One region of the Erwinia sp. TECH1 genome, then DNA from elsewhere that is predicted to be linked to it. Evidence: predicted binding sites of a transcription regulator. Region 1 holds the regulator's gene; each other region holds the start of a gene.
What was found. Region 1 encodes LexA, which represses DNA repair genes until DNA is damaged. Its sites were predicted from a motif close to TNCTGTATGTACATACAGNA; they were not measured.
Positions count from the first base shown of each region.

Region 2: the regulator LexA is predicted to act here: its motif matches at 2,147-2,166, upstream of ACVWZ0_RS08140 (DNA translocase FtsK 4TM domain-containing protein).
Region 3: the regulator LexA is predicted to act here: its motif matches at 2,340-2,359, upstream of ACVWZ0_RS09720 (metal-dependent hydrolase).
Region 4: the regulator LexA is predicted to act here: its motif matches at 4,335-4,354, upstream of ACVWZ0_RS13245 (YebG family protein).

Region 1 covers NZ_JBSRZK010000001.1:495,274-502,976, forward strand. The annotation lists gene ubiC (chorismate lyase) at 118-645, shown strand; gene ubiA (4-hydroxybenzoate octaprenyltransferase) at 646-1,524, shown strand; gene plsB (glycerol-3-phosphate 1-O-acyltransferase PlsB) at 1,584-4,013, opposite strand; gene ACVWZ0_RS02185 (diacylglycerol kinase) at 4,142-4,516, shown strand; gene lexA (transcriptional repressor LexA) at 4,614-5,222, shown strand; gene ACVWZ0_RS02195 (CsbD family protein) at 5,872-6,081, shown strand; gene zur (zinc uptake transcriptional repressor Zur) at 6,229-6,744, opposite strand; gene ACVWZ0_RS02205 (conjugal transfer protein TraF) at 7,183-7,703, shown strand, end outside.
Region 2 covers NZ_JBSRZK010000001.1:1,723,155-1,730,857, reverse strand. The annotation lists gene ACVWZ0_RS08140 (DNA translocase FtsK 4TM domain-containing protein) at 1-2,085, opposite strand, end outside; gene lrp (leucine-responsive transcriptional regulator Lrp) at 2,205-2,699, opposite strand; gene trxB (thioredoxin-disulfide reductase) at 3,221-4,186, shown strand; gene cydD (heme ABC transporter permease/ATP-binding protein CydD) at 4,335-6,092, shown strand; gene cydC (heme ABC transporter ATP-binding protein/permease CydC) at 6,089-7,703, shown strand, end outside.
Region 3 covers NZ_JBSRZK010000001.1:2,058,671-2,066,373, reverse strand. The annotation lists gene ACVWZ0_RS09735 (fructosamine kinase family protein) at 1-621, shown strand, start outside; gene ACVWZ0_RS09730 (YniB family protein) at 627-1,166, opposite strand; gene hxpB (hexitol phosphatase HxpB) at 1,331-2,002, shown strand; gene ACVWZ0_RS09720 (metal-dependent hydrolase) at 2,379-2,969, shown strand; gene ACVWZ0_RS09715 (L-cystine transporter) at 3,128-4,525, shown strand; gene katE (catalase HPII) at 4,673-6,937, shown strand; gene ACVWZ0_RS09705 (MFS transporter) at 7,113-7,703, shown strand, end outside.
Region 4 covers NZ_JBSRZK010000001.1:2,800,915-2,808,617, reverse strand. The annotation lists gene ACVWZ0_RS13265 (MFS transporter) at 1-7, shown strand, start outside; gene zwf (glucose-6-phosphate dehydrogenase) at 499-1,974, shown strand; gene ACVWZ0_RS13255 (bifunctional 4-hydroxy-2-oxoglutarate aldolase/2-dehydro-3-deoxy-phosphogluconate aldolase) at 2,182-2,820, shown strand; gene purT (formate-dependent phosphoribosylglycinamide formyltransferase) at 3,054-4,232, opposite strand; gene ACVWZ0_RS13245 (YebG family protein) at 4,371-4,715, shown strand; gene ACVWZ0_RS13240 (sugar phosphate isomerase/epimerase family protein) at 4,869-5,699, opposite strand; gene ACVWZ0_RS13235 (tellurite resistance TerB family protein) at 5,908-6,552, shown strand; gene ACVWZ0_RS13230 (prolyl oligopeptidase family serine peptidase) at 6,691-7,703, shown strand, end outside.

The DNA.
Region 1 (7,703 bases):
TAAGCCAGGAGGCCGTCCTACCGGGGCGGCTTTCCGCTTCGCTATCCTGTTAAAATTCTGTTTAACGCCTTTTGCCTTGTGCTACGCTAGCCCCATTTTACTGTCCGGAGAAGCGCAATGACCAACCGCGCGCTGACGCAGCTGCACGCTATCGAATGGCTTCCACTCTCTTCGCCCCAGCTGACGCCGTCGCTGCTTGACTGGCTGATGGAAGAAGATTCCATGACCCGCCGCTTTGAACGCCACTGCGAAAAAGTTACCGTTGAGATCCTGCGCGAGGGCTTTATCGGGGCGGAAGAGGCCGGCGCGGATGCGCTGCTGCTGCCTGAAGAGCCGCGCTACTGGCTGCGGGAAATCCTGCTGTGCGGCGATGGCGAAGCCTGGCTGGCGGCCCGCACCATCCTGCCGGAATCCACGCTACAAGGGCCGGAGCAGAAGCTGCAACAGCTTGGCAGCCAGCCGCTGGGGCGCTATCTTTTCGCCTCGTCGACGCTCAGCCGCGATTTTATCGAACCGGGACGCAGCCACGACCTGTGGGGTCGCCGCTCGCTGCTGCGCCTTTCCGGCAAGCCGCTGCTGCTGACCGAACTGTTTTTACCGCCTGCGCCGCTTTATCACGCCGTTCAGGCCGAAAGGAAGAAGTAGATGGAAAAATCTTTACCTGTCAGTAAGCTTCAGGCCTACAGTCGCCTGATGCGGATTGATAAGCCAATCGGCTCGCTGCTGCTGCTGTGGCCGACTTTCTGGGCGCTATGGCTGGCCGGGCTGCGCGTGCCGCCGCTCAACGTGCTGGTGGTGTTTACGCTGGGCGTCTTTTTTATGCGCGCGGCGGGCTGCGTGGTTAACGACTTTGCCGATCGCAAGATAGACGGACACGTCAAACGCACGCGATCGCGGCCGCTACCGAGCGGCGCAGTCACCTCGACGGAGGCGAAATTTTTGTTTGGCGGTCTGGTGCTGGTGTCGTTTTGCCTGGTGCTGACCATGAATCTGATGACCATCCTGCTCTCTTTTGGCGGCCTGGCGCTGGCGTGGATCTATCCGTTTATGAAGCGCTACACCCATCTGCCGCAGGTGGTGCTGGGCGCGGCGTTTGGCTGGGCCATTCCGATGGGCTGGGCGGCGGTCAGCGAAACGGTGCCGCTGGCCTGTTGGCTGCTGTTTTTCGCCAATATTTGTTGGACGGTCGCTTACGACACGCAGTATGCGATGGTGGACAGGGATGACGATTTAAAAATCGGCGTCAAATCCACCGCCATCCTGTTTGGCCGTTTTGATAAGCTGATTATCGGCCTGTTGCAGCTGGCCACGCTGGGGCTGATGGCCGCCATCGGCTGGCTGACGCAGCTGGGGGCGCCTTTTTACTGCTCGCTGCTGGCGGCGGCGGCGCTGTTTATTTATCAGCAAAAGCTGATTAGCGCTCGCGAACGTGATGCCTGCTTTCGTGGCTTTCTGAATAACAACTATGTGGGGCTGATCCTGTTTGTCGGCATCGCTTTGAGCTGTGCGCCGTTTTCTGGCTGATCGACAGCCAATAAAAAAGGCCGGTGTGATGCTCACGCCGGCCTTTTTTTATCTCTTACCTACTCGTACGTCAGCGCGCTTTCAATGGTCATCCGCACTTCCTGACTGATCAGATCGGCCAGCAGCTGATAGACCTTATGCGTTCTTTCATAGTGCGCATCGCCGGTATCGCTGATATAGCCTTCATCACGCAGCGTCAGCACCAACGTCGAGAACACCGCCTTATCGAAGAATTCCGGCGCGTTGATGCCGTGCAGCACCGACAGGCGCTGCGCCATGGTGCGGCTCTCTTTCTCCAGCGTACCGCGGTTGATCGACGGATTGGCGCTGAGGATAGAAAAGGTGATGGCGTAGCGCTGTAGCGTCTCCCGCACACCGGCCGCCAGCAGCTGTAGCGTATGGAAACGGGCAGGGCTGAGTCGTAGCGTTTGCGTCTGCTCGTCGGCGGTCAACAAACCCTGACGCGCCATTTCGCTGACAAGCGGATCCAGCACGCCCGGCAGCTCGTCTTTTTCCCAGTGCAGGAACAGCTCGCTTTTCAGCATAGGATAGATCACGCTGACCTGGCGCAGCAGCTCGGCGCGCGTCAGCTCCTGATGCTGCATCAAAATTACCGCAATCACCGACGGCATCACCAGCATGTGGTGAACGTTGTTGCGGTAATAGGTCATCAGCACCGCCTGCTCGCGCGGCAGCACGATGATCTCGCCGATATTATCCTGCTCGATCTCGAACTTGTTCATGCTGAGCGCATGATCCAGGAGCGCTTCCGGCGTCATGTCCGGCACGGTGGCGTCCGGCGAATAAGGCACGTTGCGCAGCAGCTGAATATAGCAGTCCAGCTGTTCCACCAGCTGCTCACGGGTTAGCGAACGCTGACGGGAAGCCAGCAGCGCGGTAACGCACAGGTTCATGGCGTTGGCCGCGCCCGCGTTATTGATCCGCACCATGACGCGCTGGGCGATATCGTTGACCGCTGGCGTCAGCCAGGCCGGACGCTGGGATTCGATCGGATCGATAGCGTCGCGCCATTCCGGCACGTGCTTGTTCAGGTAAGCCACCAGCGGCAGCGGTTCACCGAAGTTGACGTAGCCCTGGCCCAGATTGCGCAGCTTGCGCAGCCCGCGCACCATCTGCATAAAGCCTTCTTTTTCTTTGGTCGCGCCGCGCAGCTCTTTGGCATAGGTGCCAACTTCCATGACGTGCTCGTAGCCGATGTAAATCGGCACCAGCGTAATCGGGCGGTTGCCGCCGCGCAGCATCGCCTGAATGGTCATCGACAGCGTGCCGGTTTTCGGATCGAGCAGGCGTCCGGTACGGGAACGGCCGCCTTCCACAAAGTACTCCACGGAATAGCCACGGGTGAACAGCTCGCCCAGGTATTCGCGGAAAACGGTGGAGTAGAGCTTGTTGCCCTTAAACGTGCGGCGAATAAAGAACGCGCCCAGGCGACGGAAAATCGGGCCGGCCGGCCAGAAGTTCAGGTTGATGCCCGCAGCGATATGCGGCGGCACCAGGCCCTGGTGATAAAGCACGTAGGAGAGCAGCAGGTAATCCATATGGCTGCGGTGGCACGGCACGTAAACGATTTCATGGCCGTCCTGCGCCAGCTGACGCACGCGCTCGCCGCCGTTGACGTTGATGCCCTGATAGAGCTTGCTCCACGTCCAGCCCATGATCCTGTCGGTCAGACGGATTGCCTCGTAGGAGAAATCCGCGGCAACTTCTTCCATCAGCTCAATGGCGTTCTGCTGCGCCTTCTCATGGGAGATTTTCTTACTGCGCGCTTCGTCCTCTACGGCCTTGGCGATAGCCTTGGACTGTAAGAGCTTGTTGAACAGATCCTGACGCACAGGCAGACGCGGGCCGACTGCGGCAAGGCGCTGACGGGCAAAGTGCATTCTGGCCACGCGCGCCAGCTTCTGGGCGATGGTTTTATCGGTGCCGTGCTCGGTTGCCATACGGCGCAGCGACACCATCGGCGAGAAACGCACAAAGCTGTCGCGGCCCAGCCACAGGACGGCGATAAATTTCTGAATGCCGTTCAGCACGCGCAGATGCGGCTGGCTTTCGCCCTGAACTTCACGCCCCGGCGCCCGACCAAACATAATCGAGACGGGCACCATCTGCACGTCCAGCAGCGGGTTGCTGCGATGGAGATCCAGATAGTCGTGAAACGTCTTTACGGATTCCGGATTGGCCGCGTAATAAGGAAATACGCGCGGGCCATCATGAATAAAGACGTAGCGGGGCAGCAGCGTGCCGTCGATCTCCAGCGGGTCTAAAGGATCGGGCAGATCCTCTTTGCGACACTGCTCACGCAGCGCCAGCAAATCGGCCTTTGAATCGTATGGCAGCACATACATAATAGGACGCGACGTATCCAGCCCCAGCTCAACGACCGGCTCGGCAGGGATCGCTTTACTTTTTACCAGCATTTTTACCGGTAAATTCAATAATTTGTAATATAAGTTACGCCAACCTGACATAGACAACATAAAGCCTCTTGTTAGCAAAGCGCCGCAAGCATACCAGAATCCTTGCATGAGATCTGTGGTGTTGCAAAATGTGCGCTACCCTGACATTGACGCTAAACAGAACAAAGGGTTCCCTGATTATGGCAAATAACGCCTCGGGTTTAACGCGGATCATTAAAGCTGCGGGGTATTCCTGGAAAGGATTACGGGCGGCCTGGCAACACGAGGCGGCTTTCCGCCAGGAAGTGGTTGCGGCGGTAGTGGCGATTATTATCGCCTGCTGGCTGGACGTGACGCCTTTGGCCAGAGTCATGCTGATTGGCTCCGTCGCGCTGGTGGTGATTGTGGAAATCCTCAACAGCGCGATAGAAGCCGTGGTCGACAGGCTGGGCAATGAGTTCCACGAGCTTTCCGGGCGCGCCAAAGATATGGGCTCAGCTGCCGTGCTGTTAGCTATTCTGTTAGCGGTTTTTGTCTGGCTGTCGATTCTGCTTTCTCACCAGCCGCCGGGCTAAATAGCTATCACCATGGTTTTTTATCCGGCTTGAGGTTTTCATTGACGAAATACCTGTATATACTCACAGTCGACTGTATAAACAACCAGGGGGCGGGATGAAAGCACTAACGGCAAGGCAGCAGCAGGTCTATGACCTGATTCGCCAGCATATTAACCAGACCGGCATGCCGCCGACGCGGGCAGAGATTGCCGCTCAGCTCGGCTTCCGCTCCCCGAATGCGGCTGAAGAACACCTGAAGGCGCTGGCGCGTAAAGGCGTTATCGAGATCGTTTCCGGCGCATCACGCGGTATCCGCCTGATGATGGAAGAAGTCGATGGCCTGCCGCTGATTGGCCGCGTGGCGGCAGGCGAACCGCTGCTGGCGGAACAGCATATCGAAGGCCATTACCAGGTCGATCCCGATCTGTTTAAGCCGGGCGCGGATTTCCTGCTGCGCGTTAGCGGCATGTCGATGAAGGATATCGGCATTATGGATGGCGACCTGCTGGCGGTTCATAAAACCCAGGACGTGCGCAATGGCCAGGTCGTGGTAGCGCGTATTGATGATGAAGTCACCGTCAAGCGCCTGAAAAAGCAGGGCAACATTGTGCAGCTGCTGCCGGAAAACAGCGAGTTCCAGCCGATTGTGGTGGATCTGCGTGAGCATACCTTCTCTATCGAAGGGCTTGCCGTCGGCGTGATCCGCAACGGTAGCTGGCTGTAATAGCCAGACGCCGTGCCGCCTCTGCGTCGTTGCGATGACGCAGAGGCTTGCTTCTACCGGCGGGCGTATCGCCTACGGCTTTTATTTCGCACCTCTCATATTGTCTGAATCCTTCTGCTGTCTGCCCCTGCCATATTGTCTGACCGTGCCTTCGGTTGTTGTCTGCGCCTGGCATATTGTCTGACCGTGCCTGAATGTCTCCTGTGGAGCGCAAGCCATCGTAGTTCTGTCCGACATATATCGATGCCCGCTCCTGTTCGTATTTAGCGTTTATTGTCTTTTCGTATCCCACGCTGATATTTACTGCCTGTTGGTATTCCGCATTGGCGTTTATTGTGTGTTGGCATTCCGTATGGGCAGTTACTCTCTGTTTGCATCCGTCTTTTCCCGAACCCCGCCGATCGAACTGGAAAAATCGCCTCAGCGCTTCTGTTCTCCCGCTTCTTAAGTATCCGAGCCCGCGCGATTTTTGCTGCCCGGCCCGTGCCGCTTCGCTTTTTTTTAGAAAAATACGCCGCCTCGCCGTGCAAACCTGCCATCTTCTACTACAATTATCTGTACGTTAAGCATTTGGGCAGCGTTTTATGTTGCTGTCAGCGGTTTTGCTGTAACGATAAGCTGTTATCACCTAAGGTTAAGGAGAAACAAGATGAATAAAGACGAAGCCGGCGGTAACTGGAAACAGTTAAAAGGTAAATTTAAAGAAAAATGGGGCAAGCTAACCGATGACGACATGACCGTCGTAGAAGGTAAACGCGATCAGCTGGTCGGTAAAATTCAGGAACGTTATGGCTACACCAAAGACCAGGCTGAGAAAGAGCTGGGCGACTGGGAAACCAGCAATAACCATCGTTTCTGATAAGATAGCCTCCGGAAAGGCTGACTGGCACTGCCAGGGCCGATTCTCCGGATAGCCTTCTAAAGCAAGGGCAGCGCTTCTGGCGCTGCCCTTGTTGTTTTGTCTGGCGCGATCCCGCCGCTTAAATTATTCTGATGGTTGACCGTTTCAACGACCGCGCTTTTTTGTCCCAAGCGTATGATCGTGCTGGCACGCATCCTGATGCTGGCAGGCTTCCACCTCAACGCAGCTTTGGCACAATCCGTGCGCTTCAATCACGCTGTTGGTCAGCGCAAAGCCCGCTGCCCGCGACAAGGACTTCAGAATATCCTGCACGCCTTCCGCATGTTGCTCCGCTACGCCGCCGCAGCGGTCGCAGATCAGCATCGCCGAGGTATGCGCAGGCTCTTCGAAATGATGGCAGACGACATAGCTGTTGGTGGACTCCACGCGATGCACGAATCCCTGCTCCAGCAGAAAGTCCAATGCCCGATAGATAGTGGGCGGTTTGGCCTGCGGTTCGCTGGCGCGCAGCAGATCCAGCAGGTCGTACGCGCTGATCGCGCCGTGGTGCTGGCTCATCAGCCGCAGCACCTCCAGACGCTGAGGCGTCAGCCTGACGTTGCGCTGCTGACAGATAGCTTCCGCCTGCGACAGAATATTTTCAGGACTGTTAATGTTCATAGATCTCCCCAGGCTGGCTTAGCACGTTATATTATCACAGCGCCGATAAAAACGCCGCGCTTCCGGCTTCCCGCCTGAGCGTCTCCCTTCATCGCTATGCCCGCAAAAAATTTCAGTCAAATCCGAAGAGCGGAAGCTCACCTTTGTCATCAACTGCGTTGTACCATTCATTACTAAAGAAGACCGTCAATAACGGTTGCACTCTGAAATGTTTTGGCTACATTTACTTAAATATTTGTAAACCTTTCCACAGCAGACGTTGAAAACACGGCTTATTTTCAAGCCAGCTAGCAGATTAAAAGCCGTGCAATGAGCAGAAAAGCCCCGGTAATTTGACTTAGTTCAGGCTAATGACTTAGCACCGTTCGGCCCATTATACGGACAATCACACTTGTCGCGCTTCAGGCGCTGTCTCCTTTGTTGAAGGGTTAGAAGTAAATGGTCAAAAAATTTAAGCTGAACAGATTCACCCGACCGGTTGTATTTCCCGTGCTGTTTCTGGCTCCGCTAAGCGCTCTGGCCGCTGGCAACTACTACGACGCTCGCAACGATGCGATGGGTGGCACGGGCGTAGCCTCTTCAACCTATGGCACGGCGGTGCTGGCTAACCCGGCGCTGATGACGAAAGCCCAGCCGGAAGACGATGTCAGTATTATTCTTCCGGCCGCTGGCGCGCAGCTGACGGATAAGCACAAGCTCATCGATAAAGTGGATGACCTGAGCGACAGCGTTGACCGCTATCAGGACATTGCCGAGCAGGATCCCATCAGCCTGAATTATCCACGCGTGCGGGCGGCGGCCGGCGATCTGGCGAGCCAGCTGCGCGGCATCAAGGGCAACAAAGCCTGGGCTACGGCAGGCGCGGCCGTGGCGGTGACCGTGCCGAACGAAGTGCTGCCTTTTGCCTTTGTGGCGAAAGCTTACGGTACGGCGCACGTGACGGCGAACGTCAGCCAGGG
Region 2 (7,703 bases), 1.2 Mb from region 1:
TGGCTGCCATGCTGGCGCCGCCGGTTGTACAGGCTCCTGAGCCGCTGGCTGCCACGCTGGCGCCGCCGGTTGCGCAGGCTCCTGAGCCACTGGCTGCCACGCTGGCGCCGCCGGTTGCGCAGGCTCCTGAGCCACTGGCTGCCACGCTGGTGCGGCCGGTTGTGCAGGCTCCTGAGCCGCTGGCTGCCATGCTGGCGCGGCCGGTTGTGCAGGCTCCTGAGCCGCTGGCTGCCACGCTGGCGCGGCCGGTTGTGCAGGCTCCTGGGCCGCTGGCTGCCATGCTGTCGCGGCAGGCTGTATGGGCTCCTGAGCGGCTGACTGCCACGTTGGTGCAGCCTGTTTTACAGGTTCCTGAGGCTGGCTGTGCTGCTGCCACTGCGCAGCGGGCCTGCTCTGTTGATTTTCAGGCGGCAGCGTAAACAGCGGTTCGCCTGCGCCATCATCAACCAAATCTTCTTTAGGCGAGAAATCAAATGCGCCACCGGTATCCAGCGTGGAGGCAGGTGCGCTTTGCTGCGGCTGTCCATAACGCTGGCTTTGCTGTCCGGCAAACTGACGGGCAAGCTCGGCCTGATGACGCGCTTCCTCTTCATCTTCCTCAGCGCTTTCTGCTACAGGCGCGCTGTTTGCTGCGCTATCAGGCTCAGCGTAACGCGCCTGCTGCTGAGCGGCAAAAGCGTCGCGCAGATGGCTTTCATCCTGGCCCGGCTCTTCCGCCCCTGTTGGCGCAGAAGCCTGAAGACGCTGCTCCTCTTCTTTCGCTTTTTCTTCCGCTATACGCTGCGAAGGCAGCTTAATACCATAGGAAGCCAGCTCGCGACGCGTAGGCAGCTTAACCGGATTCGGCCGCGGCAAAGCGGGGCCAATACCCTGCTTGACCTGCGGATTAGCCGGAGCCGCCTCGCTGGTGGCGCTGAAGCCTGGCATAAACGCCGTGGAGGCGGCGGCAGATTGCGCCGCGCTGGCCAGATCCTGTGCGACCTGCTGCGGCTGAGCCGGCTGCGTCGTAGAGAAATCGAAAGGTGAGGCATCCGCTTCCCGCCAGTTGCCCATGCGGGGAGCATCATCTTCATCAGCGACAGGAACCGATGGCGCAGGCGTTTCCGCCGGCATCTCGAAGCGATAAAGTTCAGGCTCTGCCGCTGCTGACGGCGTGGAAACCTGTGCAGCAGGCTCGGCCTGTTGCTGAGCGCTCCCGGGCGCTACAGTAACCGTGGAAGCCGGCGTTGCTGTAGTTGCGGACGCTACCGGCGCCACAGGTGCTGCCGTGGAAACCGTCTGTGCAGCGGCAGCGGCTGCCGTCGGGGCTGCCGCAGGCTTGCTCAGCAGCGGATCGTTGTCGTCCTCTTCGGCCGTTGCCGGCACTGCCAGCAGGATATCGTCTTCATCATCGTAGCGGGCACGCTGCTTCGGAACCGGTTTTTCATCCGGCTCATCGTCATAATCATCATATCTGTATTCGTCACTGCGCGAACGCCCGCTGGCGAAAGTCAGCACGCCCATGACAGCCGCGCCAATTTTTTCAGCGATGGTCAGCCAGGACCAGCCGGTATAAAGCGTCAGACCGGCCGCCCACACGCACAGCAGCGTCAGGGTGCCGCCTGCGGCGTTAAACCATGGCGCCATCGCATTGCTGAGCAGGCTGCCAATTACGCCGCCGGAAGCAAAATACCAGATATCGTCAGCGTTTAGCGCCGCCAGGCCGCATGATGTGACCACGAGCGCCAGTACGCCGATCAGGCGCAGCGCCACCGCAAAGTAATCAATGTAATCCTGCGAATGCCGCTGGCGGAAGGTGATCCAGCATAGTCCGAGGATAACCGCAGGAATGGCGTAGGCCATCACGCCAAAAATGAAGAACAGCGTATCTGCCAGCCATGCGCCAATGCCGCCGCCCAAATTATGGATGGGTTCATGCCAGGCAGTTTGCGACCAGCTGGGATCGGAGGGGTTAAAGCTCAACAGCGCCACCATCAAATAGACGGCAAAAAGCGCCACAACAATCAGTAACGCTTCAAGCAGGCGACGACCGCTGCTCAGCGACTGTAGGGAAACATCTTTATCTTCTGTATATTCCTGGCTCAAGAGTACTCTCCAGGTGCCTGTAAACAATGGAGGCAACAGCGTCGGGCAGGCCCGACGCTGAAACTGTATGAATTCACAGGAGTGTACCGAAACCTATCAGGTTTTGCACCTGCCCTGTGTTACCGCGTCTTAATGACTAAGCGGTTACTTTGTTTCACTTCTTCCATGACCACATAGGTCCGCGTATCGTTTACGCCAGGCAGGCGCAGCAGGGTTTCACCCAGCAATTTACGGTAGGCGGACATATCCGGCACGCGCGTTTTCAACAGGTAGTCGAAATCGCCTGAAACGAGGTGACACTCTTGAGTTTCCTCAAGTTTTTGCACTGCGGCGTTAAATTGTTCAAACACGTCGGGCGCGCCACGATTCAGAGTAATCTCAACAAATACCAGCAGCGAGGCATCCAGATAGTGCGGATTCAGCTGGGCGGTATAGCCAAGGATAAACCCCTGTCTTTCAAGACGACGAACGCGCTCAAGGCATGGTGTAGGTGATAAACCTACGCGTTTGGAAAGCTCGACGTTAGAGATACGTCCATCCTTTTGCAGTTCGTTAAGGATATTACGATCGATTCTGTCGAGATCTTTTCCAGGCCGTTTTTTATTGTCTACCATTATTATTGTCTCTCTTAATGCCTTCCCTTTGCCTGCCACACCCTGAACGAAATCATTATCGCAGGGTTGTTCTAAGTGAAGTCTGGAGCCTGTTGCGGTGTTATCACGCCCATCCGTATGACGCATGTTGTCTGTCCACACCATGCGTCATGACCAATGACAGACTGAGTTTATTGAGCCGGATGTCCCAAAACAGGAAAAATCTGTCTTGTAAGCTCAAATGTCCTCTGCTTCCCCCACTGTTTTCGCAAAAGCACAGCCGATTGTCAAAGTAAAACAACCAAAATCAGTACAACATGCCAGATGTTGCGCTGCATGACTGTTTTATAATGAAAAAATTTACTCATTGCACCATTTTACAGCGCGTTTCGCCCTGCTTTGGCGCAGTGGTGCCGTTGCTCCCTAAGGGAAATCGGTTAAACCTTTTGCAACCATCGCTAACAAAATCGCAGAACGCTTTTGTTGCCGACCTAAATTCCCTACAATCGCAACATAGTTGGCAGCTAAATAATGAGGGTCTCATGAGCACGGCCAGACACAGTAAATTACTTATCTTAGGTTCCGGCCCCGCTGGATACACGGCGGCTGTTTACGCAGCGCGCGCTAATCTCAACCCCGTGCTGATCACCGGGCTTGAAAAAGGCGGCCAGCTGACCACCACCACGGATGTGGAAAACTGGCCCGGCGACCCGCACGATCTGACCGGTCCGGGTCTGATGGAACGTATGCATGAACATGCGGTAAAATTTAATACTGAAATTATCTTCGAGCATATTCACAGCGTTGATTTACAGCATCGCCCTTTCCGTTTGATCGGCGACAGCGGTGAATACACGGCAGATGCGTTGATTATTGCTACCGGCGCCTCCGCTCGCTACCTTGGCCTGCCTTCTGAAGAAGCGTTTAAAGGCCGCGGCGTTTCAGCCTGCGCAACCTGTGACGGCTTTTTCTACCGTAATCAGAAGGTAGCCGTGATCGGCGGCGGCAATACGGCCGTAGAAGAAGCGCTGTATCTGGCGAATATTGCGTCGGAAGTGCATCTGATCCACCGTCGCGACAGCTTCCGCGCAGAGAAAATCCTTATCGATCGCCTGATGGAAAAAGTGCGTAACGGCAATATCGTGCTGCATACCAACCAGACGCTGGACGAGGTCATGGGCGATCAGATGGGCGTCAGCTCGCTGCGCCTGCGCTCCACGCTGGACGAGTCGCAGCAGGAACTGAGCGTTGCCGGTCTGTTTGTTGCTATCGGCCACAGCCCGAATACGGCGATCTTTAAAGATCAGCTGGATCTGGAAAACGGCTACATCAAAGTGCAGTCAGGCCTGCACGGTAATGCAACGCAAACCAGCATTCCGGGCGTGTTCGCCGCAGGTGACGTTATGGATCATACCTATCGTCAGGCGATTACCTCTGCCGGCACCGGCTGTATGGCCGCGCTGGATGCGGAACGCTATCTGGATGGTTTAGTTAAAGAATCTCAGTAATCGTTACTGCTTTGATGCGATCTCGGTAAAGGCGACCTGTTAAGGTCGCCTTTTTATTTTCTGCGCTGTACCATTGCTCGCGATTACCCTTACTAAGGGCATGGCATTGCAATTTTACCTGCCCCAACGCGCGGCATATTGGTACAGCATGGATAAATTCCGACAGCAACAGCTCCTTTCCTGGCTAAAAAAACAGCGTATCTACGGCAATTTCTGGTTCAGACTATCGCTGCTAATCGGCATGGTCGGCGCGCTGCTTATTGTTTACCAGGCCTGGCTATTGGCTACCCTGCTGCAAGGGCTGATCGTTGATCATCTTTCTCGCGATGCGCTTCTTCCGCAATTTATTCTGCTGCTTTCCTGTTTTGTGCTGCGCGGCGTATTTCTGTGGCTGCGTGAGCTGGCCGGGTTCGCTTCGGGCCGGGCCATCCGGGAGAAACTGCGCCGCGATATTCTGGACAAGCTGACTAAGGCTGGCCCCGCCGTTATCCAGGGTCAGGCTGTCGGAAGCTGGACCACGCTTTTGCTGGAGCAAATTGATAACCTTCAGGATTACTACGCGCGTTATTTGCCGCAAACGCTGCTGGCCGCGCTCATCCCCTGCCTAATCCTTGCTGTTCTGTTTCCCGTAAACTGGGTGGCAGCGCTGATCCTGCTGCTGACGGCTCCGCTTATTCCGCTGTTTATGGCGCTGGCCGGTATGGGCGCGGCCGACGCTAACCGGCGTAATTTTCAGGCCCTTGCTCGGCTCGGCGGCTATTTTCTCGACCGCCTTCAGGGCATGGAAACGCTGCGGCTGTTTAATCAGGCCGACGCGGAAACCGATCGTATTCGCACCGCTTCGGCCAGCTTTCGTCAACGAACCATGGAAGTACTGCGGCTGGCCTTTCTCTCCTCGGCCGTACTGGAGTTTTTTGCTGCCGTTTCTGTAGCAGTGGTGGCGGTCTATTTTGGTTTTTCCTACCTCGGCGAGCTGAACTTCGGCCATTACGGCACCGGCATCACGCTTTTTGCCGGCTTTCTGTCGCTTATCCTTGCGCCGGAATTTTTTCAACCGCTCAGAGAGCTGGGCACGTTTTATCATGCCAAAGCGCAGGCTACAGGCGCCGCTGACGCGCTGGAGAAATTCCTGACAGCGGAACGGCTTCAGGCATCATCCGGCACGCTGACGCCCAACGTTGAGCAAGGTATGACGCTTACCGCCGCTGATTTGCGGATTATGACGCACGAGGGGATAGAGCTTGTCGGGCCGCTCAATTTTACCCTTAACGCAGGGAAAAGAGTGGCGCTGATTGGGCGAAGCGGCGCGGGCAAAACCTCTTTGCTGAACGTCCTGGCCGGGTATTTGCCCTATCAGGGATCGTTGAAAATAAACGATACGGAGCTGCGTGATATCCTGCCGTCCTGGTGGCAACAGCAGCTTGCCTGGGTGGGACAGAACCCGCATTTACCTGCGCAGACCGTGCGCGAAAATATTGTTGCGCATGGCGAGGGCGATCCGCTCAGGTTACAGCAGGTTTGCGAGCTGGCTGGCGTGGACGAGTTTCTGGCGCGCCTGCCTGAAGGCCTGGAAAGCACGGTCGGCGAACAGGCGGCGGCCCTCTCCGTAGGGCAGGCGCAGCGCATCGCTGTGGCGAGAGCGCTTTACAAGCCTTGTCGACTGCTGCTGCTGGACGAGCCTGATGCCAGCCTTGACGGCCCGGCTGGCGAGCACGTAAACCGGGCGCTGCTGGCCGCCTCTTTCAATCAGACCACGTTGTTTATTACCCATCGGCTCGATCGCTTAGCGGAGTGGGATGAAGTCTGGCTGCTCCAGGCGGGAGAAATCGTCCAGCAGGGCAGTAAAGCGCAGCTGCTGCAACGGCCCGGCCCCTTTAAAGCGCTGGTTGAGGAGGCGCAGGCATGAAGCTAATCCGACCCTGGCTTGCGCTTTTGCGCCCGCATGCTCCGCGCCTGATGCTGGGCATTTTGCTGGCGGTCGTGACGCTGCTGGCGAGCATCGCATTGCTGACGCTTTCCGGCTGGTTTCTTGCGGCCTGCTCGCTGGCGGGCGCCGCCGGGCTTTACAGTTTTAACTATATGCTTCCTGCGGCTGGCGTAAGAGGCGCCGCAATTTTACGCACCGTCGCTCGCTATGCGGAAAGGCTGGTCAGCCATGACGGTACTTTTCGTATTCTGGAAGATTTACGCGTGTTCACTTTTAATAAATTGATCCCGCTTTCGCCCGGCGCGCTGGCTCGTTTCCAGCGGGGTGACCTTCTGAATCGGCTGGTAGCCGATGTGGATACGCTCGATCACCTTTATCTGCGCCTGCTCTCTCCCCTACTCGGCGCGCTTGTCGCGATTGTGACGGTAACGCTTCTGCTCGGCTCGCTGAACTGGCCGCTGGCGCTGATGTTGGGCGGTATCATGCTGGCGACGCTGCTGCTGCTGCCGCCAATCTTTTACTGCCTGGGACGGAAAGAAGGCGAAGCGCTGGCGCACCTGCGCGCCCTGTATCGTAGCCAGCTGACAGGATGGCTGCAAAGCCAGGCGGAGATGCGAATTTATGGCGGCGTGCAGCGCTTTCGCGCCCGGCTTGATAACACGGAAGCGCGTTGGCTGGGCGCTCAGCGCTTCCGCGCCCGTCTTACCGGCTTATCGCAGGGATTGCTGACGATTATTACCGGCGCGACGGCCGTTTTACTGCTCTGGTCAGCCTCAGCGCTGTTTCATGACGCCACGCTCGCTCTGTTCCTGTTTTGCGCGCTGGCGGCCTTCGAAGCCCTGGCTCCGGTTGGCGGCGCCTTTCTGCATCTGGGGGAAGTCTTCGCCTCTGCCCGTCGCGTTAATGAAGTGATTCTGCAAAATCCGGCCGTGAACTTTCCGGCTGAGCAGGGCAAAAGCCCTGCCGGTATCCGACTAAAGCTGCATGATGTCAGCTTCAGCTATAACGAAGGTTTTCCCGTGCTGCGCTCGATCTCCCTGGACATTGCGCAAGGTGAACACGTTGCGCTGCTGGGCAGCAGCGGCTGCGGTAAATCCACGCTGCTTCAGCTGCTCACCCGCGCATGGGATCCGACAAACGGCGAAATCCGGTTAAACGATCGTCCGCTGGCCGCGTGGGATGAAGCCACATTACGCAGGGCTACCGGCGTTGTGACGCAGCGCGTGTATCTGTTTAGCGCCACGTTACGCGATAATTTATTGCTGGCCGCGCCGCATCGCCATGACGACGAGCTGCTCGCCATGCTGCGAAAAGTCGGGCTGACAACGCTGATTAACGCTGAAGGCCTCGATGCCTGGCTGGGCGAAGGCGGCCGTCAGCTGTCGGGTGGCGAGCGGCGTCGGCTGGGGCTGGCCCGCGCGCTGTTGCACGACGGCCCTTTACTGCTGCTCGACGAGCCGACGGAAGGGCTGGACACCCACACCGAACGGCAGATCCTTACCCTGCTGCGGGAAGCCGCCCGCGGCAAAACGATGATCGTGGTCACGCATCGTCCGCAGGGGCTACGCCATTTCGACAAAATTTGCCTTA
Region 3 (7,703 bases), 1.6 Mb from region 1:
TATCTTCCCCTTTCGCCGCTCCATGCGCAAAGCGCCCATCAGCTTGGCCAACAGCTGGCGCGCCTTCACCAGTGGAGCGATCAGCCGCAGTTCGGCCTGGATTTCGATAACAATATCAAAACGTCGCCGCAGCCTAACAGCTGGCTCAAGCGCTGGTCGGTCTTTTTTGCCGAGCAGCGTATCGGCTGGCAGCTTCAGCTCGCGGCGGAAAAAGGCGTACAGTATGGCGATATCGATCTGATTGTGCGCTGCGCCAGGGAGCTGCTCGACTCGCATCACCCTCAGCCTTCGCTGCTGCACGGCGATCTCTGGCCGGCAAACTGCGCGACGGCGGCTGAAGGGCCCTGCGTGTTCGATCCGGCCTGTTACTGGGGCGACAGAGAGTGCGATCTGGCGATGCTTCCGTGGTTTCCGGCGCTGCCGCAGGAGATTATGGAAGGCTATGAGTCGGTATGGCCGCTGCCTCGCGATTACCAGCAGCGCCAGCCGGTTTATCAGCTCTACTATCTGCTTAATCGGGCAAACGTCTTTGGCGGCGAATGGCTGAAGGAAGCCCAGCGGGCGGTCGGCGCCCTGCTGGACCAGGCGGAGGCGGGCAAACAATTTGCCCGTCCGGCGTAGGGCCGTCAGCTGATAAAGCCTGCCAGCTTAAGCACAAAATAGCCCGCAACGGCTATCAGGATGGGCAACACGTACAGCGGAAAAAACTGCAGAAAAATGGTGTGGCGCGGCACCACGATTTTTTCTTCCAGCTGCTGGCGGCTGCGCCCTTCTTCACCTTTCGCTTTTTCCAGGATCATCTGATCCTCAATGCCTTCACGCAGATGCCGGGACTGTCGCCACATTCTGGCGCCGGAGGCCTGTAGCGCCAGCCCGACGAAAATCAGTATATAGATTAGCCAGAACAGCCAGTTGCCGCCCTGGTTAAAATCCGGCACCGGTGAATTATGCCAAAAGGCGTTTAAAAAGCCGGTATTGAAGCGGATCATATCGATCATCACGTGAGAAAAATCCTGCATTACCGCATTGATCCCTTCGCGCTTTTCACGACTCACTTCCAAAAAACGCATCAGTGAAACCAGCGTGGAAATCAGCGCCGGAATAAAGATAATCCAGCCGGCGATCCGCTTTAGTATCGCGACTCTTCCAGCCTGTTGATAAGTCATGCTTTCTCCTGTCCTTATGCTGTGAGGGCTGTAAGTTTACCCTCGCCAGGCAAAATGTGCCTGAAAAAAGTGTGCCCGTAAGCGGAAAGGCAAATTAACGCGCGCAATGCTCTGGCTGTTAACTTCATGTTAAGGTGTCAGAAAACTGCTAACGGAGCCGCATTATGTCTTATTCACGTCCAGTGCTAGCCGCAATTTTTGATATGGATGGATTACTAATTGATTCCGAGCCACTATGGGAACGCGCGGAGCTGGACGTTTTCGCTACGCTGGATGTCGATCTTTCCCGCAGAAGCGAGATGCCGGATACGGTAGGCCTGCGCATCGATCAGGTTGTGCGCATGTGGTATGAAACGCTGCCCTGGATCGGGCCATCGCAGGAGGAAGTCACGCAGCGTATACTTACCCGCGCGCTGACGTTAATCGAGGAGACGCGGCCGCTGCTGCCCGGCGTGGAGCTGGCGCTGAAACTGTGCCAGGCGGAAGGGCTGAAAATTGGGCTGGCTTCCGCCTCGCCGCTTTTTATGCAGGAAAAGGTGCTGGCGATGTTCGGCCTGCGTCACTATTTTGAAGTGCTGGCCTCGGCAGAATCGCTGCCGTACAGCAAACCGCATCCGCAGGTCTATCTGGACGCGGCCACCCGTCTCGGCATCGATCCGCTTAACTGCGTTACGCTGGAAGACTCCGTTAACGGTATGATTGCGACCAAAGCCGCAAGGATGCGCTCAATCGTGGTGCCTGCGGCCGTTTATGCCGACGATGCGCGCTGGGCGCTGGCCGACGTCAAACTGGCCTCGCTCACCGAGCTGGGCAGCAGGCATCTGCTTGGCAAGTAACATCAGTGTCCGCTTTCCGCCCTGCCGTAAACTGGCCGGGCGGTACGGCTTCTTTAAGCAGAATGAAATGCTGACCCTGCTGCTTCCCGTCAGCTGAATGTTAACAGGCAGATACAGCCTTTCGCTATTTTCTACCCGGCAATGAAATCTGTAATCGGTGGAAGACCTTTGCGCGTCCAGCCCCTTAATCAAGAGTATTGATGCCATTACGGCGCTTAACCGCTTATACTAACTGGAACCGCTACGTTTTCTTATCCATGCTCAACGCGCAGACGTAAAGGAAATATTAACCTTTCGTTACAGCGTCACATATTTATTCTACTGTATATATCCCCTATACTGGATGCATTGACAGTTCAGTTACCGAGCGTTTTCCATGACGGCCGAAGGCCACGTTATTTTTGCTATCGCCAGCGCGATTTTTGCCAAGCGCGCCGACCTGACGCCCGTTCTTGGTGATGGCGACTGGTGGCACGTTATTCCCGCCACGCTGCTTACCTGCCTGCTGCCGGATATCGATCACCCGCGCTCTACCCTTGGTCAGCGTTTTCGCTGGCTGTCGCAGCCCATTGCACGCGCCTTTGGGCATCGGGGCTTTACCCACAGCCTGCTGGCCGTAATCGGTGGCGTGGCGCTGCTTCAGCTAAAACTGCCGCAGGAATGGGTGCTGCCTGCCGATGTCTTTCAGGGCATGGTGCTGGGCTACCTCAGCCATATTGTCGCCGATATGCTTACGCCTGCCGGCGTGCCGCTGCTGTGGCCCTGCCGCTGGCGTTTTCGCCTGCCGCTGCTGCACAGCCGCAACGGCAACCAGATGGAGCGAATGCTCTGCCTGACGCTGGTTGCGCTGGCGCTATGGTTCCCGACCGGGTCGCCCTCTTTTGGTGCGGCAAGCTGGCCCCTGCAGATGATCGATCAGGTGCAAAACAGCGTTACGCGTTTTATAAATCACCAGGTAGCGCAATAAGTCACCGATATCGTTCAATAAATTATAAACTATTCCTTTTGATTATATGGGCGTCTCTCCGCGAGCTGCTACCATCGCCCCCAACGCGTATCCGATGCGCAATAAAAATAGCTCACTGACGAGGCCGCTGATGCCTCGTCAAAAAAGGAGATCTGGGGATGAATTTTCCATTAATTGCAAACCTGGCGGCGTTTATTCTGCTGCTGGGGCTACTGGCTAAAAGCGGCAACGCCAGCTGGAGCCTGGCGAAAAAAGTGCTGCTGGGCCTGGTTGTAGGCGTGCTGTTTGGGCTGATCCTGCACACTATTTACGGTGCCGATAACCCGGTGTTGAAAGAATCCATTAGCTGGTTCAACGTTGTCGGCAACGGCTACGTACAGCTGTTGCAGATGATCGTCATGCCGCTGGTGTTCGCTTCGATTCTCAGCGCCGTCGCCCGTCTGCATAACGCGTCGTCGCTGGGCAAAATCAGCGTGCTGACTATCGGCGTGCTGCTGTTCACTACGGCGATTTCCGCGCTGGTGGGCGTTTTTGTTACCTGGCTTTTTGGGCTCAACGCCAGCGGCCTGGTGCAGGGCGTGCAGGAAACCGCGCGCCTGTCTGCGCTACAGTCTAACTATATCGGTAAAGTGGCCGACCTTTCCGCGCCGCAGCTGCTGCTCTCTTTCGTGCCGAAAAATCCTTTCGCCGATCTGACCGGGGCCAATCCGACCTCTATTATCAGCGTGGTGATTTTTGCCGCTTTCCTGGGCGTCGCCGCCCTGCATTTACTGCGTGACGACAAACCGAAAGGCGAGCGTGTGCTGGCCGCCATCGACGTGCTTCAGGCATGGGTGATGAAGCTGGTGCGTCTGATTATGAAGCTGACGCCTTACGGCGTAATGGCGCTGATGACCAAAGTGGTCGCCAGCTCTAACCTGGCGGATATCGTTAAGCTGGGCAGTTTTGTCATTGCATCTTATCTGGGCCTGGCGATTATGTTTGCGGTGCACGCGCTGCTGCTTTCCGTTAACGGCGTCAATCCCAGGCGTTTCTTCCGCAAGGTCTGGCCGGTTATCACTTTTGCTTTTACCAGCCGCTCCAGCGCGGCGACCATTCCGCTGAGCGTGGAAGCGCAAACCCGCCGCCTTGGCATTCCGGAATCGATCGCCAGCTTCTCAGCCTCTTTCGGCGCCACTATCGGCCAGAACGGCTGTGCCGGGCTGTACCCCACCATGCTGGCGGTGATGGTTGCGCCAACGGTAGGCATTAACCCGTTCGATCCGGTCTGGATCGCCACGCTGGTTGGCATCGTTACGCTAAGCTCTGCCGGCGTAGCGGGCGTGGGCGGCGGCGCGACCTTTGCCGCGCTGATCGTTCTGCCAACGCTGGGCCTGCCGGTCACGCTGGTGGCGCTGCTGATTTCGATCGAACCGCTGATCGATATGGGCCGCACCGCGCTTAACGTTAACGGTTCGATGACGGCAGGAATGCTGACCAGCCAGTGGCTGAAACAAACCGATAAATCTCTGCTGGACGCGGAAGCGGACAGCGAAGCCGAACTGGCGCATCGTTAAGCAAAACGTTGTTTATGCAACCTGTTCAGGGGCCGCTCAGCGGCCCTTTTTATTGTCTGCTAAACATAACCCTTCGGTTTCCGGGCGTACCTCGCGCACTGTTCTATAGTTAATGGTTAGAAACACACATCACAGGAGCAAGTGAGCATGTCGAAAGAAACCGATAACAAGGAAATCACCCATAATGCCCCGTTAACCGGGCCTGATTCCGCAAAGCCGGGAATGGATTCGCTGGCACCCGCCGATGGCTCGCATAAGCCGCTTTCTGAGCCAACGCCGCCCGGCAAGCAGCCTACTGCGCCCGGCAGCCTGAAAGCGCCCGAGACCAGTAACGCCAAGCTGGACGCGCTGGAAACCTTCCGTAAAGGCGGCGAGAATTTCCCGCTGACAACCAATCAGGGTACGCGCATCGCTGACGACCAGAACTCGCTGCGCGCCGGTACTCGTGGCCCAACGCTGCTGGAAGATTTTATCCTGCGCGAAAAGATCACCCATTTTGACCACGAGCGCATTCCTGAACGTATTGTCCATGCCCGTGGTTCAGCGGCGCACGGCTATTTCCAGCCCTATCGCGATATGAGCGATATCACCAAGGCGGATTTCCTGCGCGATCCTGAAAAGCAGACGCCGGTTTTCGTGCGTTTCTCTACCGTTCAGGGCGGCGCAGGCTCGGCGGATACCGTACGCGATATTCGCGGCTGGGCCACCAAGTTCTATACCGATGAAGGCGTTTTCGATTTAGTCGGCAACAATACGCCGGTGTTCTTTATTCAGGACGCGCACAAATTCCCGGACTTCGTGCATGCGGTAAAACCCGAGCCACACAATGAAATTCCACAGGGCCAGAGCGCGCACGACACCTTCTGGGATTACGTCTCGCTACAGCCGGAAACGCTGCATAACGTGATTTGGGCAATGTCCGATCGTGGCATTCCGCGCAGTTACCGCACGATGGAAGGCTTCGGCATTCACACCTTCCGCTTTATTAACGCCGAGGGCAAAGCGACCTTTGTGCGCTTCCACTGGAAACCGGTCGCGGGCAAAGCTTCGCTGCTGTGGGACGAATCACAAAAACTCACCGGCCGCGATCCCGATTTCCATCGCCGCGATCTGTGGGAAGCCATTGAGGCGGGCGACTATCCGGAATATGAGCTGGGCGTACAGCTGATCCCGGAAGAAGATGAATTCAAATTCGATTTTGACCTGCTGGATGCCACCAAGCTGATCCCGGAAGAGCTGGTGCCGGTGCAGCTGGTCGGTAAGATGGTGCTGAACCGCAATCCGGACAACTTCTTTGCCGAAACCGAGCAGGTTGCTTTCCATCCCGGCCACATCGTTCCCGGCCTGGATTTCACCAACGATCCGCTGTTACAGGGCCGTCTGTTCTCCTATACCGATACGCAGATCAGCCGTCTTGGCGGGCCTAACTTCCATGAAATTCCGATTAACCGTCCGACCTGCCCTTACCATAATTTCCAGCGTCAGGGGATGCACCGTACGGATATCGATACCAACCCGGCCAATTACGAGCCAAATTCCATCAACGATAACTGGCCGCGCGAAACGCCGCCGGCTCCGCATCGCGGTGGATTTGAAAGCTATCAGGAGCGTATTGAAGGCCACAAGGTGCGCGAGCGCAGCCCTTCCTTCGGCGAATACTACTCGCAGCCGCGCCTGTTCTGGAACAGCCAGACGCCTGTTGAGCAGCAGCACATTATTGACGCCTTCTCTTTTGAGCTGAGCAAGGTGGCTCGCGCCTATATCCGCGAGCGCGTCGTGGATCATCTGGTGCGTATCGACGTGTCGCTGGCTAACGGCGTGGCGGAGAATCTGGGCATCGCGCTGTCCGATGAGAAGATGCATACCGCGCCGCCGAAAGACGTTAACGGCCTGAAAAAAGATGCCAGCCTGAGCCTTTATGCCGTGCCAAGTGGCTCGATCAAAGGCCGCCAGGTGGCGCTGCTGATCAGCGACGGTGTGGTAGCGGCAGACGTGCTGGCAATCTTGCAGGAGCTGAAGGCGCAGGGCGTGCACGCCAAGCTGCTGGCGCGTCATATGGGCCAGGTTCGTGCCGACGACGGTTCTAATCTGCCTATCGACGCTACCTTTAGCGGCCTGCCGTCGTTGACCTTTGATGCGGTGATCGTGCCGGATGGCAATATCGACGCGCTGCTGCTCAGCGGCGACGCCCGTTACTTCCTGCTGGAAGCCTATAAGCATCTGAAGGTGATTGGCCTGAGCGGCGACGCCCGCCGCTTCAAATCGCAGTTCGGTCTGGGCGACAGCGAGCGTGAGGAAGGCGTCATCGAAGATGATAAAGCCGAAGGCGTGCTGATGAGCGAGTTCCTGGCCGCGATGGCCGCGCACCGCGTCTGGTCGCGCAGCCAGAAGGCGCTAAGCGTTCCGGCTTAATCCGCCGTTCGTTTGTTCACTGAAGGTGCAGCCGGTAGCGGCTGCGCCTTTTTATTTGGCATCTCCTGCCGATTAGCGCGCATAAAGCGCCTTTCGCCCGCGCCTTATCCGATCTCTACACTGTGGCACTGAACTTGCTTCTTCCTGATACCACTCGTTGTTCAGGAGAAGATCCATGAGAGTCGACACCCGCTATCGCTACCGCATTTTCGCCATGCTGTTTTTTATCGCGCTGATCAACTATATCGATCGCGGCGCCCTCTCCTTCGCGGCAAACGCCATTTCTGCGGAATTTCATTTCAGCAAAACGGAGCTGGGCGTGGTGCTGAGCTATTTCGGCTTTGGCTATCTGTTCGGCTCGCTCTGCGGCGGGTTTCTGGCCGATCGGCTGGGCACAAAAAAAGTCTGGCTGCTGGCGGGCGTGCTCTGGTCGCTGTTGGAGATCGCTACCGCCTGGGCGGGAGAGCTGGGCGTGGCGCTGTTTGGCGGCTCGGCCATTATGGGCTTTGCCGTAATGCGCATCCTGTTCGGCTTTGCCGAAGGCCCGGCCTATGCGCTGATGAACAAAGCTATCGCGCACTGGGCGCCCGATAACGAGCGCGGCATGGCGCTGGGCATCGGCTTACTCAGCACCCAGGTAGGCGCGCTGCTGACGGCACCGATCGCCGTGGGCCTGCTGCTGTTGACCAACGACTGGCGGCTGATGTTTATCCTGCTCGGCGTTTTCTCGCTGATCGCTATGGTGATTTTCGCGCGAATTTTCACC
Region 4 (7,703 bases), 2.3 Mb from region 1:
GAGCTGATATTTTGCCATCGCTGATGCTCGCGTTCTGCAAGGGGGAAGGTTTAGCTCTCTTCGCGACATTCTGGATACTGCTGCATGGCGGATTATGAAAAGACTGGCGCAACTTCTGTTGTAACTTTAAACAGTGACAGTGCTTTTTTACTATCTGTTTCGTCGATTTCTTTTAAAGGCGAAATCGATGATTTTTTGCTGCGGTAAAAAGCGTTAGTTAACTGTCGTTGAGCTGCTTTTCGCTGATTTTAACGCATTATCCTCGTTATATTCCGTGTGCTTCTGGTCGGAACGCTTAGTAAGCGAGCGGAAATTTTAAGCACAAACTGCCTGTGTATTGGGCGGCAAAAAGCTTTGAGACTGGCTACTCTGTGCTGGCGGGGCGTCGCCAGGTTTACGCCGACCCGGCAAAAGCAGTACATTGTATTGAAAGAAAATTAAAAGCCTGACCGCGCTGGGATCCGCCGGTCGGGTTTATCCTGCAACGAGGAGAATAGAATGGCGGTTACACAAACAGCCCAGGCATGCGATCTGGTGATTTTTGGTGCCAAAGGCGACCTTGCACGCCGGAAACTGTTGCCTTCCCTGTACCAGCTGGAAAAAGCCGGACAAATCCATGAAGAGTCACGCATTATTGGCGTGGGCCGCGCGGAATGGGATAAAGCGGCTTATACCAAAGTCGTTCGTGAAGCGCTGGAAACCTTTATGAAGGAAACCATCGACGAGGCGCTTTGGGATAAGCTGAGCAGCCGACTCGACTTCTGTAATCTGGACGTTAATGACGCGGCCCACTTTACCAAACTGGGCAAAATGCTTGACCAGAAAAAGCGCGTCACCATCAACTACTTTGCTATGCCACCGGGAACGTTCGGCGCCATCTGTAAAGGTCTGGGCACCGCTAAACTGAACACGCAGCCTGCACGCGTCGTGATGGAGAAGCCGCTGGGCACCTCGCTGGAAACCTCGCGCGAGATCAACGATCAGGTGGGCGAATACTTCGAAGAGAACCAGGTTTTCCGTATCGACCATTATTTGGGAAAAGAGACGGTACTGAACCTGCTGGCGCTGCGCTTCGCCAACTCGCTGTTTGCCTCTAACTGGGATAACCGCACCATCGATCACGTGCAGATTACCGTGGCGGAAGAGGTGGGTATCGAAGGACGCTGGGGTTACTTCGATAAAGCGGGCCAGATGCGCGATATGATCCAGAACCACCTGTTACAGGTTCTGACCATGATTGCGATGTCGCCGCCGGCCGATCTGACCGCTGACCGTATCCGCGATGAAAAAGTCAAAGTGCTGCGCTCGCTGCGCCGTATCGACCACACTAACGTGCGCGATAAAACCGTGCGCGGACAGTACACCTCCGGCTTTGTGCAGGGCAAAAAAGTCCCTGGCTATCTTGAGGAAGAAGACGCCAACAAATCCAGCAATACCGAAACCTTCGTCTCTATTCGTGTCGATATCGACGACTGGCGCTGGGCTGGCGTGCCGTTCTACCTGCGTACCGGCAAGCGTCTGCCGACCAAGTGTTCGGAAGTCGTGGTTTATTTTAAAAACCCGGCGCTGAATCTGTTTAAAGATTCCTGGCAGGAACTGCCGCAGAACAAGCTGACCATTCGTCTGCAGCCGGATGAAGGGGTGGATATCCAGATCCTGAATAAAGTACCGGGGCTGGATCACAAGCACAATCTGCAAACCACCAAACTGGATCTAAGCTTCTCGGAAACCTTTAACCAGTCGCACCTGGCCGACGCCTACGAGCGTCTGCTGCTGGAGACGATGCGCGGCATCCAGGCGCTGTTTGTACGTCGCGACGAGGTGGAAGAGGCCTGGAAGTGGGTCGATTCCATCATGGAAGCCTGGGCGGCCGATAACGAAGCGCCTAAACCGTATCAGGCCGGGACCTGGGGGCCGGTTGCCTCAGTCGCGATGATTACCCGCGACGGCCGTTCCTGGAACGAGTTCGAATAAAACGCTCGACTAACCCGCTTCGGCGGGTTTTTTTACGCCTGGCGTCGGCCTGTAAAAAATTGAACCGCAGTTTCAAAAATATCTTTGGCGCATGGACGCACCCGCTCATAATCCTGTATGGTAGCAGACGATCACTTTTCGGACGCCGCGCGCGTCGTTTTTGCCCGCCTTATTGAAGCAGGCAGGCCTGACAGGAGAAGCAGGACGATGAGTAACTGGGAAACAAGCGCTGAAAAAATTCTTACCACCGGGCCGGTCGTACCGGTCATCGTAGTCAACAAGCTGGAACATGCGGTGCCGATGGCGAAAGCGCTGGTCGCGGGCGGGGTGAAAGTGCTTGAGGTAACCTTGAGAACGGCCTGCGCAATGGATGCGATAAAAGCGATGATCGCAGAAGTGCCTGAAGCCATCGTCGGCGCGGGCACGGTGCTGAACGTGCAGCAGCTGCGGGAAGTGACCCAGGCGGGCGCGAAATTTGTTATCAGTCCCGGCATCACCGAGCCGCTGCTACAGGCTGCCGTGGAAGGGCCAATCCCGCTAATTCCGGGGATCAGTACCGTATCTGAGCTGATGGCCGGCATGGATCACGGCCTGCGCGAGTTTAAATTTTTCCCGGCGGAAGCCAACGGCGGCGTGAAAGCGCTCCAGGCCATCAGCGGACCTTTCCCACAGGTTCGCTTCTGTCCGACCGGCGGCATCTCTCCGGCCAACTACCGGGACTATCTGGCGCTGAAAAGCGTGCTGTGCATCGGCGGTTCGTGGCTGGTGCCGGCGGATGCGCTGGAAGCAGGGGATTACGATCGCATTACGCAGCTGGCTAAAGAGGCGGTAGCAGGCGCGCGCTAATGCCGTTCAGAGCGTAAAACTAAAAAAGGATGGCTGGCGGCCATCCTTTTTGCTGAGGCGGGTACAGCGCCGGCCGCCAGCTTTACAGAGGCGGGAGCGCATCAGCCGCTGATTTTACGCTAACGATGCAGAAGCGCGCACAGCGTCAACCGCTGACTTTTACGCCAGCAGCGCAGAAGCGGGGCAGCATCAGCCGCAGATTTTACGCTAATTATGCAGTAGCGCGCACGGCGTCAACCGCTGACTTTTACGCCAGCGGCGCAGGCGACAGCACGCTGCACGGCCTCATCAATATCGTCACCGGTTGCCAGCGCAACGCCCATGCGACGTTTGCCCTGAACTTCCGGCTTGCCGAACAGACGAAGCTGCAAGCCCGCGCCAAGTACCGTATCCAGATTGGCGAACTGCACGTTATCGCTGCTCAGTTCCGGCAGGATCACCGCCGAGGCCGCCGGGCCATACTGGCGGATGCCGCCAACGGGCAGGCCAAGAAAAGCGCGGACATGCAGCGCAAATTCCGAAAGATCCTGAGAAATCAGCGTTACCATGCCGGTGTCGTGCGGGCGAGGGGAAACCTCGCTAAACACCACTTCATCCCCGCAAACGAACAGCTCCACGCCAAACAGCCCGTGCCCGCCCAGTGCGATAACCACTTTCTCGGCAATCTGCTGCGCGCGCTGTAAAGCCAGCTCGCTCATCTGCTGCGGCTGCCAGGATTCGCGGTAGTCGCCATCTTCCTGGCGGTGGCCAATCGGCGCACAGAAGTGGATCCCGTCGGCAGCGCTGACGGTCAGCAGCGTGATCTCAAAATCGAACTTCACTACGCCTTCCACTATCACCCGGCCTGCACCGGCGCGTCCGCCCTGTTGGGCATATCCCCATGCGGCAGCAAGCCCTGCGGCCTCGCGGATAAAACTTTGCCCCTTGCCGGAAGAGCTCATGACCGGCTTCACGATGCAGGGAAAGCCAATTTCCTGCGCGGCCTGATTAAAGTCCGCCACGTTGTCGGCAAAGCGATAAGAAGAGGTCGGCAGCGCCAGCTCTTCTGCAGCCAGGCGGCGGATACCTTCGCGGTTCATGGTCAGACGAGCGGCGCGAGCCGTCGGCACCACGCGCTGCCCCTGTTTTTCCAGCTCAATCAGCATATCGGTAGCGATGGCTTCGATTTCCGGCACGATATAGTCCGGACGCTCCTGCGCCACCAGCGCTTTCAGCGCCTCGCCATCCAGCATATTGATTACGTGACTGCGATGGGCGACATGCATCGCCGGTGCATCGGCATAGCGATCCACCGCAATGACTTCAACGCCCAGACGCTGACATTCCAGCGCCACTTCTTTACCCAGCTCGCCAGAGCCAAGCAGCATTACACGCGTTGCCGCAGGACGCAGCGCAGTACCAAGAGTTGTCATAAATCTCTACCTGATTAGAGGAAAAAATGCGGGCGCAGTATAAACGAAAACGATTGCGTCTTCATCCGATTTCCGGGCTTGAGAAAAATTCCCGGCCTGATATACTGTATAAAAATACAGTTAAACGAGGTGGGCACTATGGCTGTTGAAATCAAATATGTTGTCGTCAGAAAAGGTGAGGAAAAGATGACTTTCGCCAGTAAGAAAGAAGCCGACGCTTATGACAAAATGCTGGATATGGCCGAAGTGTTCTGCGACTGGCTGAGCGCTGCGCCATTGGATATGGATGAAAATCAGCGCGAGGCGTTGGGGATGTTCCTGTCGGAAAACAAAGATGCCGTGCAGCATATCCTGCGTACCAGCAAAATGCCGGAAGCGGAGTCCTCCCGTCCCGTTGCGTCAGTCGCTGCGTTAACCGCTGAGGATGCCGATGCCGATGCGGAAGAGAAGAAGCCCAAAGCGGGGCGCATTAAAGCAGCCTGAGGCGGTCTCGTCTGTAGTATGTGACGTTGTGGCTTGTTTACCAGCCCTGTCGCTACCAGATGCCCTGATAAGAGGGCGTTATCAGTAGCAGCCTGTCCTCGGACAGGCTTTTTATCTTTCTGTTTAGCGTTTACAGACCACAGCTTTTCAGGTTCAGGCGATTGTCGCCTGCGCACAGCAGCGTTTCAGCGCGTGCATGGCTTCTTTCGCCGCATCGGAAGGCGAGCGCTGTTTAATCTCATCATTAAAGACTTCCAGCCCAACCGGCCCGCTGTAGCCTTCCGCTTCCAGATAGTCCAGCAGCGTATAGAGCGGGAAGTTGCCCTGGCCCGGCAACAGCCGATGGTGCCTTGCCGTTTCCACCAGTTCGCTGCCGGAAGGCAGCGTGGCTAAATCGGAAAGCTGTACCAGGAAAATTTTGTCCATCGGGATGCCGTTTAAGTCGGCCACGGTTCGGTTGCGTACAAAAATATGGAAGGCATCCACGACCAGGCCCAGATTAGGCTCGTTAATACGCTGTACCAGCTGCCAGGCGGCGGCCGTAGTATTGATATGGGTGCTCCATGCCATCGCCTCAAAGGCGACCCGCAGCCCACGCTTTCCCGCTTCCTGCGCCAGCCAGCGAATATCCTCTTCTTCACGCCCGGCGATACACTCTTTTTGCGTAGAGGCTGGCGTCAGCAGGGTGGTGGCGCCCAGCGCCGCCGCTGTCTCCATCATTTTCAGCGCGTCGCGGCGTTTTTCCTCGCGCTGATCGTCCGGTGCGCCGTCAAAATCCAGCAGCACCTGGTAATCCGTCAGGGCAAGCCGCTGTTCCTCAAGCAGGCTGGCTACAGCCTGAGGCGTACCTTCAGCCGGGTCCACATCCTGCCGCCACAATTCCAGCTGGCTGAAGCCAGCCTGAGCGGCGGCGATAATTTTCTCTTCCGTTGTGCCGCTCAGTAAAACCGTATTAATAAAAAGTGGATTATGTTGAAAACGCATCCTGTTCCCCTTAAAGCTCAATAGCAAAAAAATGGACAGAGAGCCGGTAAACGGTCCGACCTTTTGACTCTCGCCTGCTGACAAGTATAGCGACCTGTGCCGATTCGCCAGCCTCATCAGCGCGCTAAAGGTTTTCCAGGCTTTGCCTGACTTGACGCTTCCTGACGTTAGCCGCTCTATGCTGGTTTTTTTACAATAAGGAGAGCATATGACTAACTGGCTGCAACAAATTCAAACCGTGTTAGGGAAAGGCAAGGGCGGCGGCGAGGGCCTGAGTAAAATGCTGGCGCCGGGCGCTTTAGGCGGCCTGGCCGGGCTGCTGATCGCCAATAAATCTTCCCGTAACCTGCTGAGCAAATACGGTAAAAACGCGCTGATTATTGGCGGCAGCGCGGCGGCGGGCGCGCTGCTCTGGAACAAGTACAAGCAGCGCGTCAGCGAAACGCATCGTGAAGAGCCGCAGTTTGGGCAGCAGGCCACCGCAGTGGACAGACGCGCGGAGCGGCTGGTGCAGGCGCTGGTGTTTGCGGCAAAAAGCGACGGGCATATTGACGGCGAAGAACGTAAGGCCATCAATGAGCATATTCATCAGACGGGGCTGGGCGCGGAAGGCGAGCAGCTGTTGCAGCGCGCTATCGATATGCCGCTGGATCCTAAAATGCTGGCGCAGGATGTGAAAAACGAAGAGGAAGCGCTGGAACTCTACTTCCTCAGTAATCTGGTCATTGATGTCGATCACTTTATGGAGCGCAGCTATCTGCAGGCGCTGGGCGACGAGCTGAAAATTCCGCAGGACGTCCGCGAGAGCATGGCGAAAGATATCCAGCAGGAGAAGCAAAAGCTGGTCGCCTGACTCTTTCCGGGCGCCTTACCCGGCCCGGAAAGCTTTTTTAACGTTGTTTATCAACTCTTGTCAACGCGCTGCGCTTGGCAATCACCGCCGTAGCTGCCACCCTTACTCTGTATAACTGATTCAGCGGGGCAGCAAATGATAAAACCACCAGTCGCTAAAAAAATACCTTACGAGATGAGCGCGCACGGCGAGACGCGCATAGACAATTACTATTGGCTGCGTGACGACAAGCGTGAAGATACGGCCGTGCTGGACTACCTGCATGCGGAAAACGACTACGGGCAGGCCGTAATGCAGACGCAGCAGGCGCTGCAGGAAAAATTACTGAAAGAGATGGTCGATCGCGTGCCGCAGCGCGACAGTTCCGTTCCCTATGTCAAAAACGGCTATCGCTACCAGCGACGCTATGATGAGGGCAACGAATATGCCGTCTACACCCGCCAGCCGGAAGAAACCGCCACGCCGGAAGAGTGGGAGGTGCTCGTTGACGGCAACCAGCGCGCCGCCCACAGCGAATTTTATACGCTGGGCGGCCTCGGCATCAGCCCAAACAATGAAGTGATGGCGCTGGCGGAGGATTTTCTGTCGCGCCGTCAGTACGGCATCCGCTTCCGCAACCTTAAAACCGGCAACTGGTATCCGGAGGTGTTGGATCACGTCTCTTCCAGCTTCGTCTGGGCCAGCGACAGCCGCACTTTTTACTATGTGCTGAAGGATAAACAGACGCTGCTGCCCTGGCAGGTATGGCGTCACCGGCTGGGCACCCCACAGCGGGATGACGAACTGGTCTATGAAGAGCAGGATGAGACTTTTTACGTCAGCCTGCATAAAACGATGTCCGAGCACTTTATTCTGATTGTGCTCAATAGCACCACTACCAGCGAAATCCGGCTGCTGGACGCCGAATTTGCCGATGCACAGCCGCAAATTTTCTGCCCGCGCCGTAAGGATCACGAATACAGCCTGGATCATTACGATCACCATTTTTACGTGCGATCCAACCGCGAAGGCAAAAATTTCGGCCTGTATCTCACCGATCATGTGAAAGAGGAAAAATGGCAAACGCTGATTGCGCCGCGCGATCACGTTATGCTGGAGGATTTTGCGCTGTTTCGCGACTGGCTGGTGGTGGAAGAGCGTCAGCGCGGCCT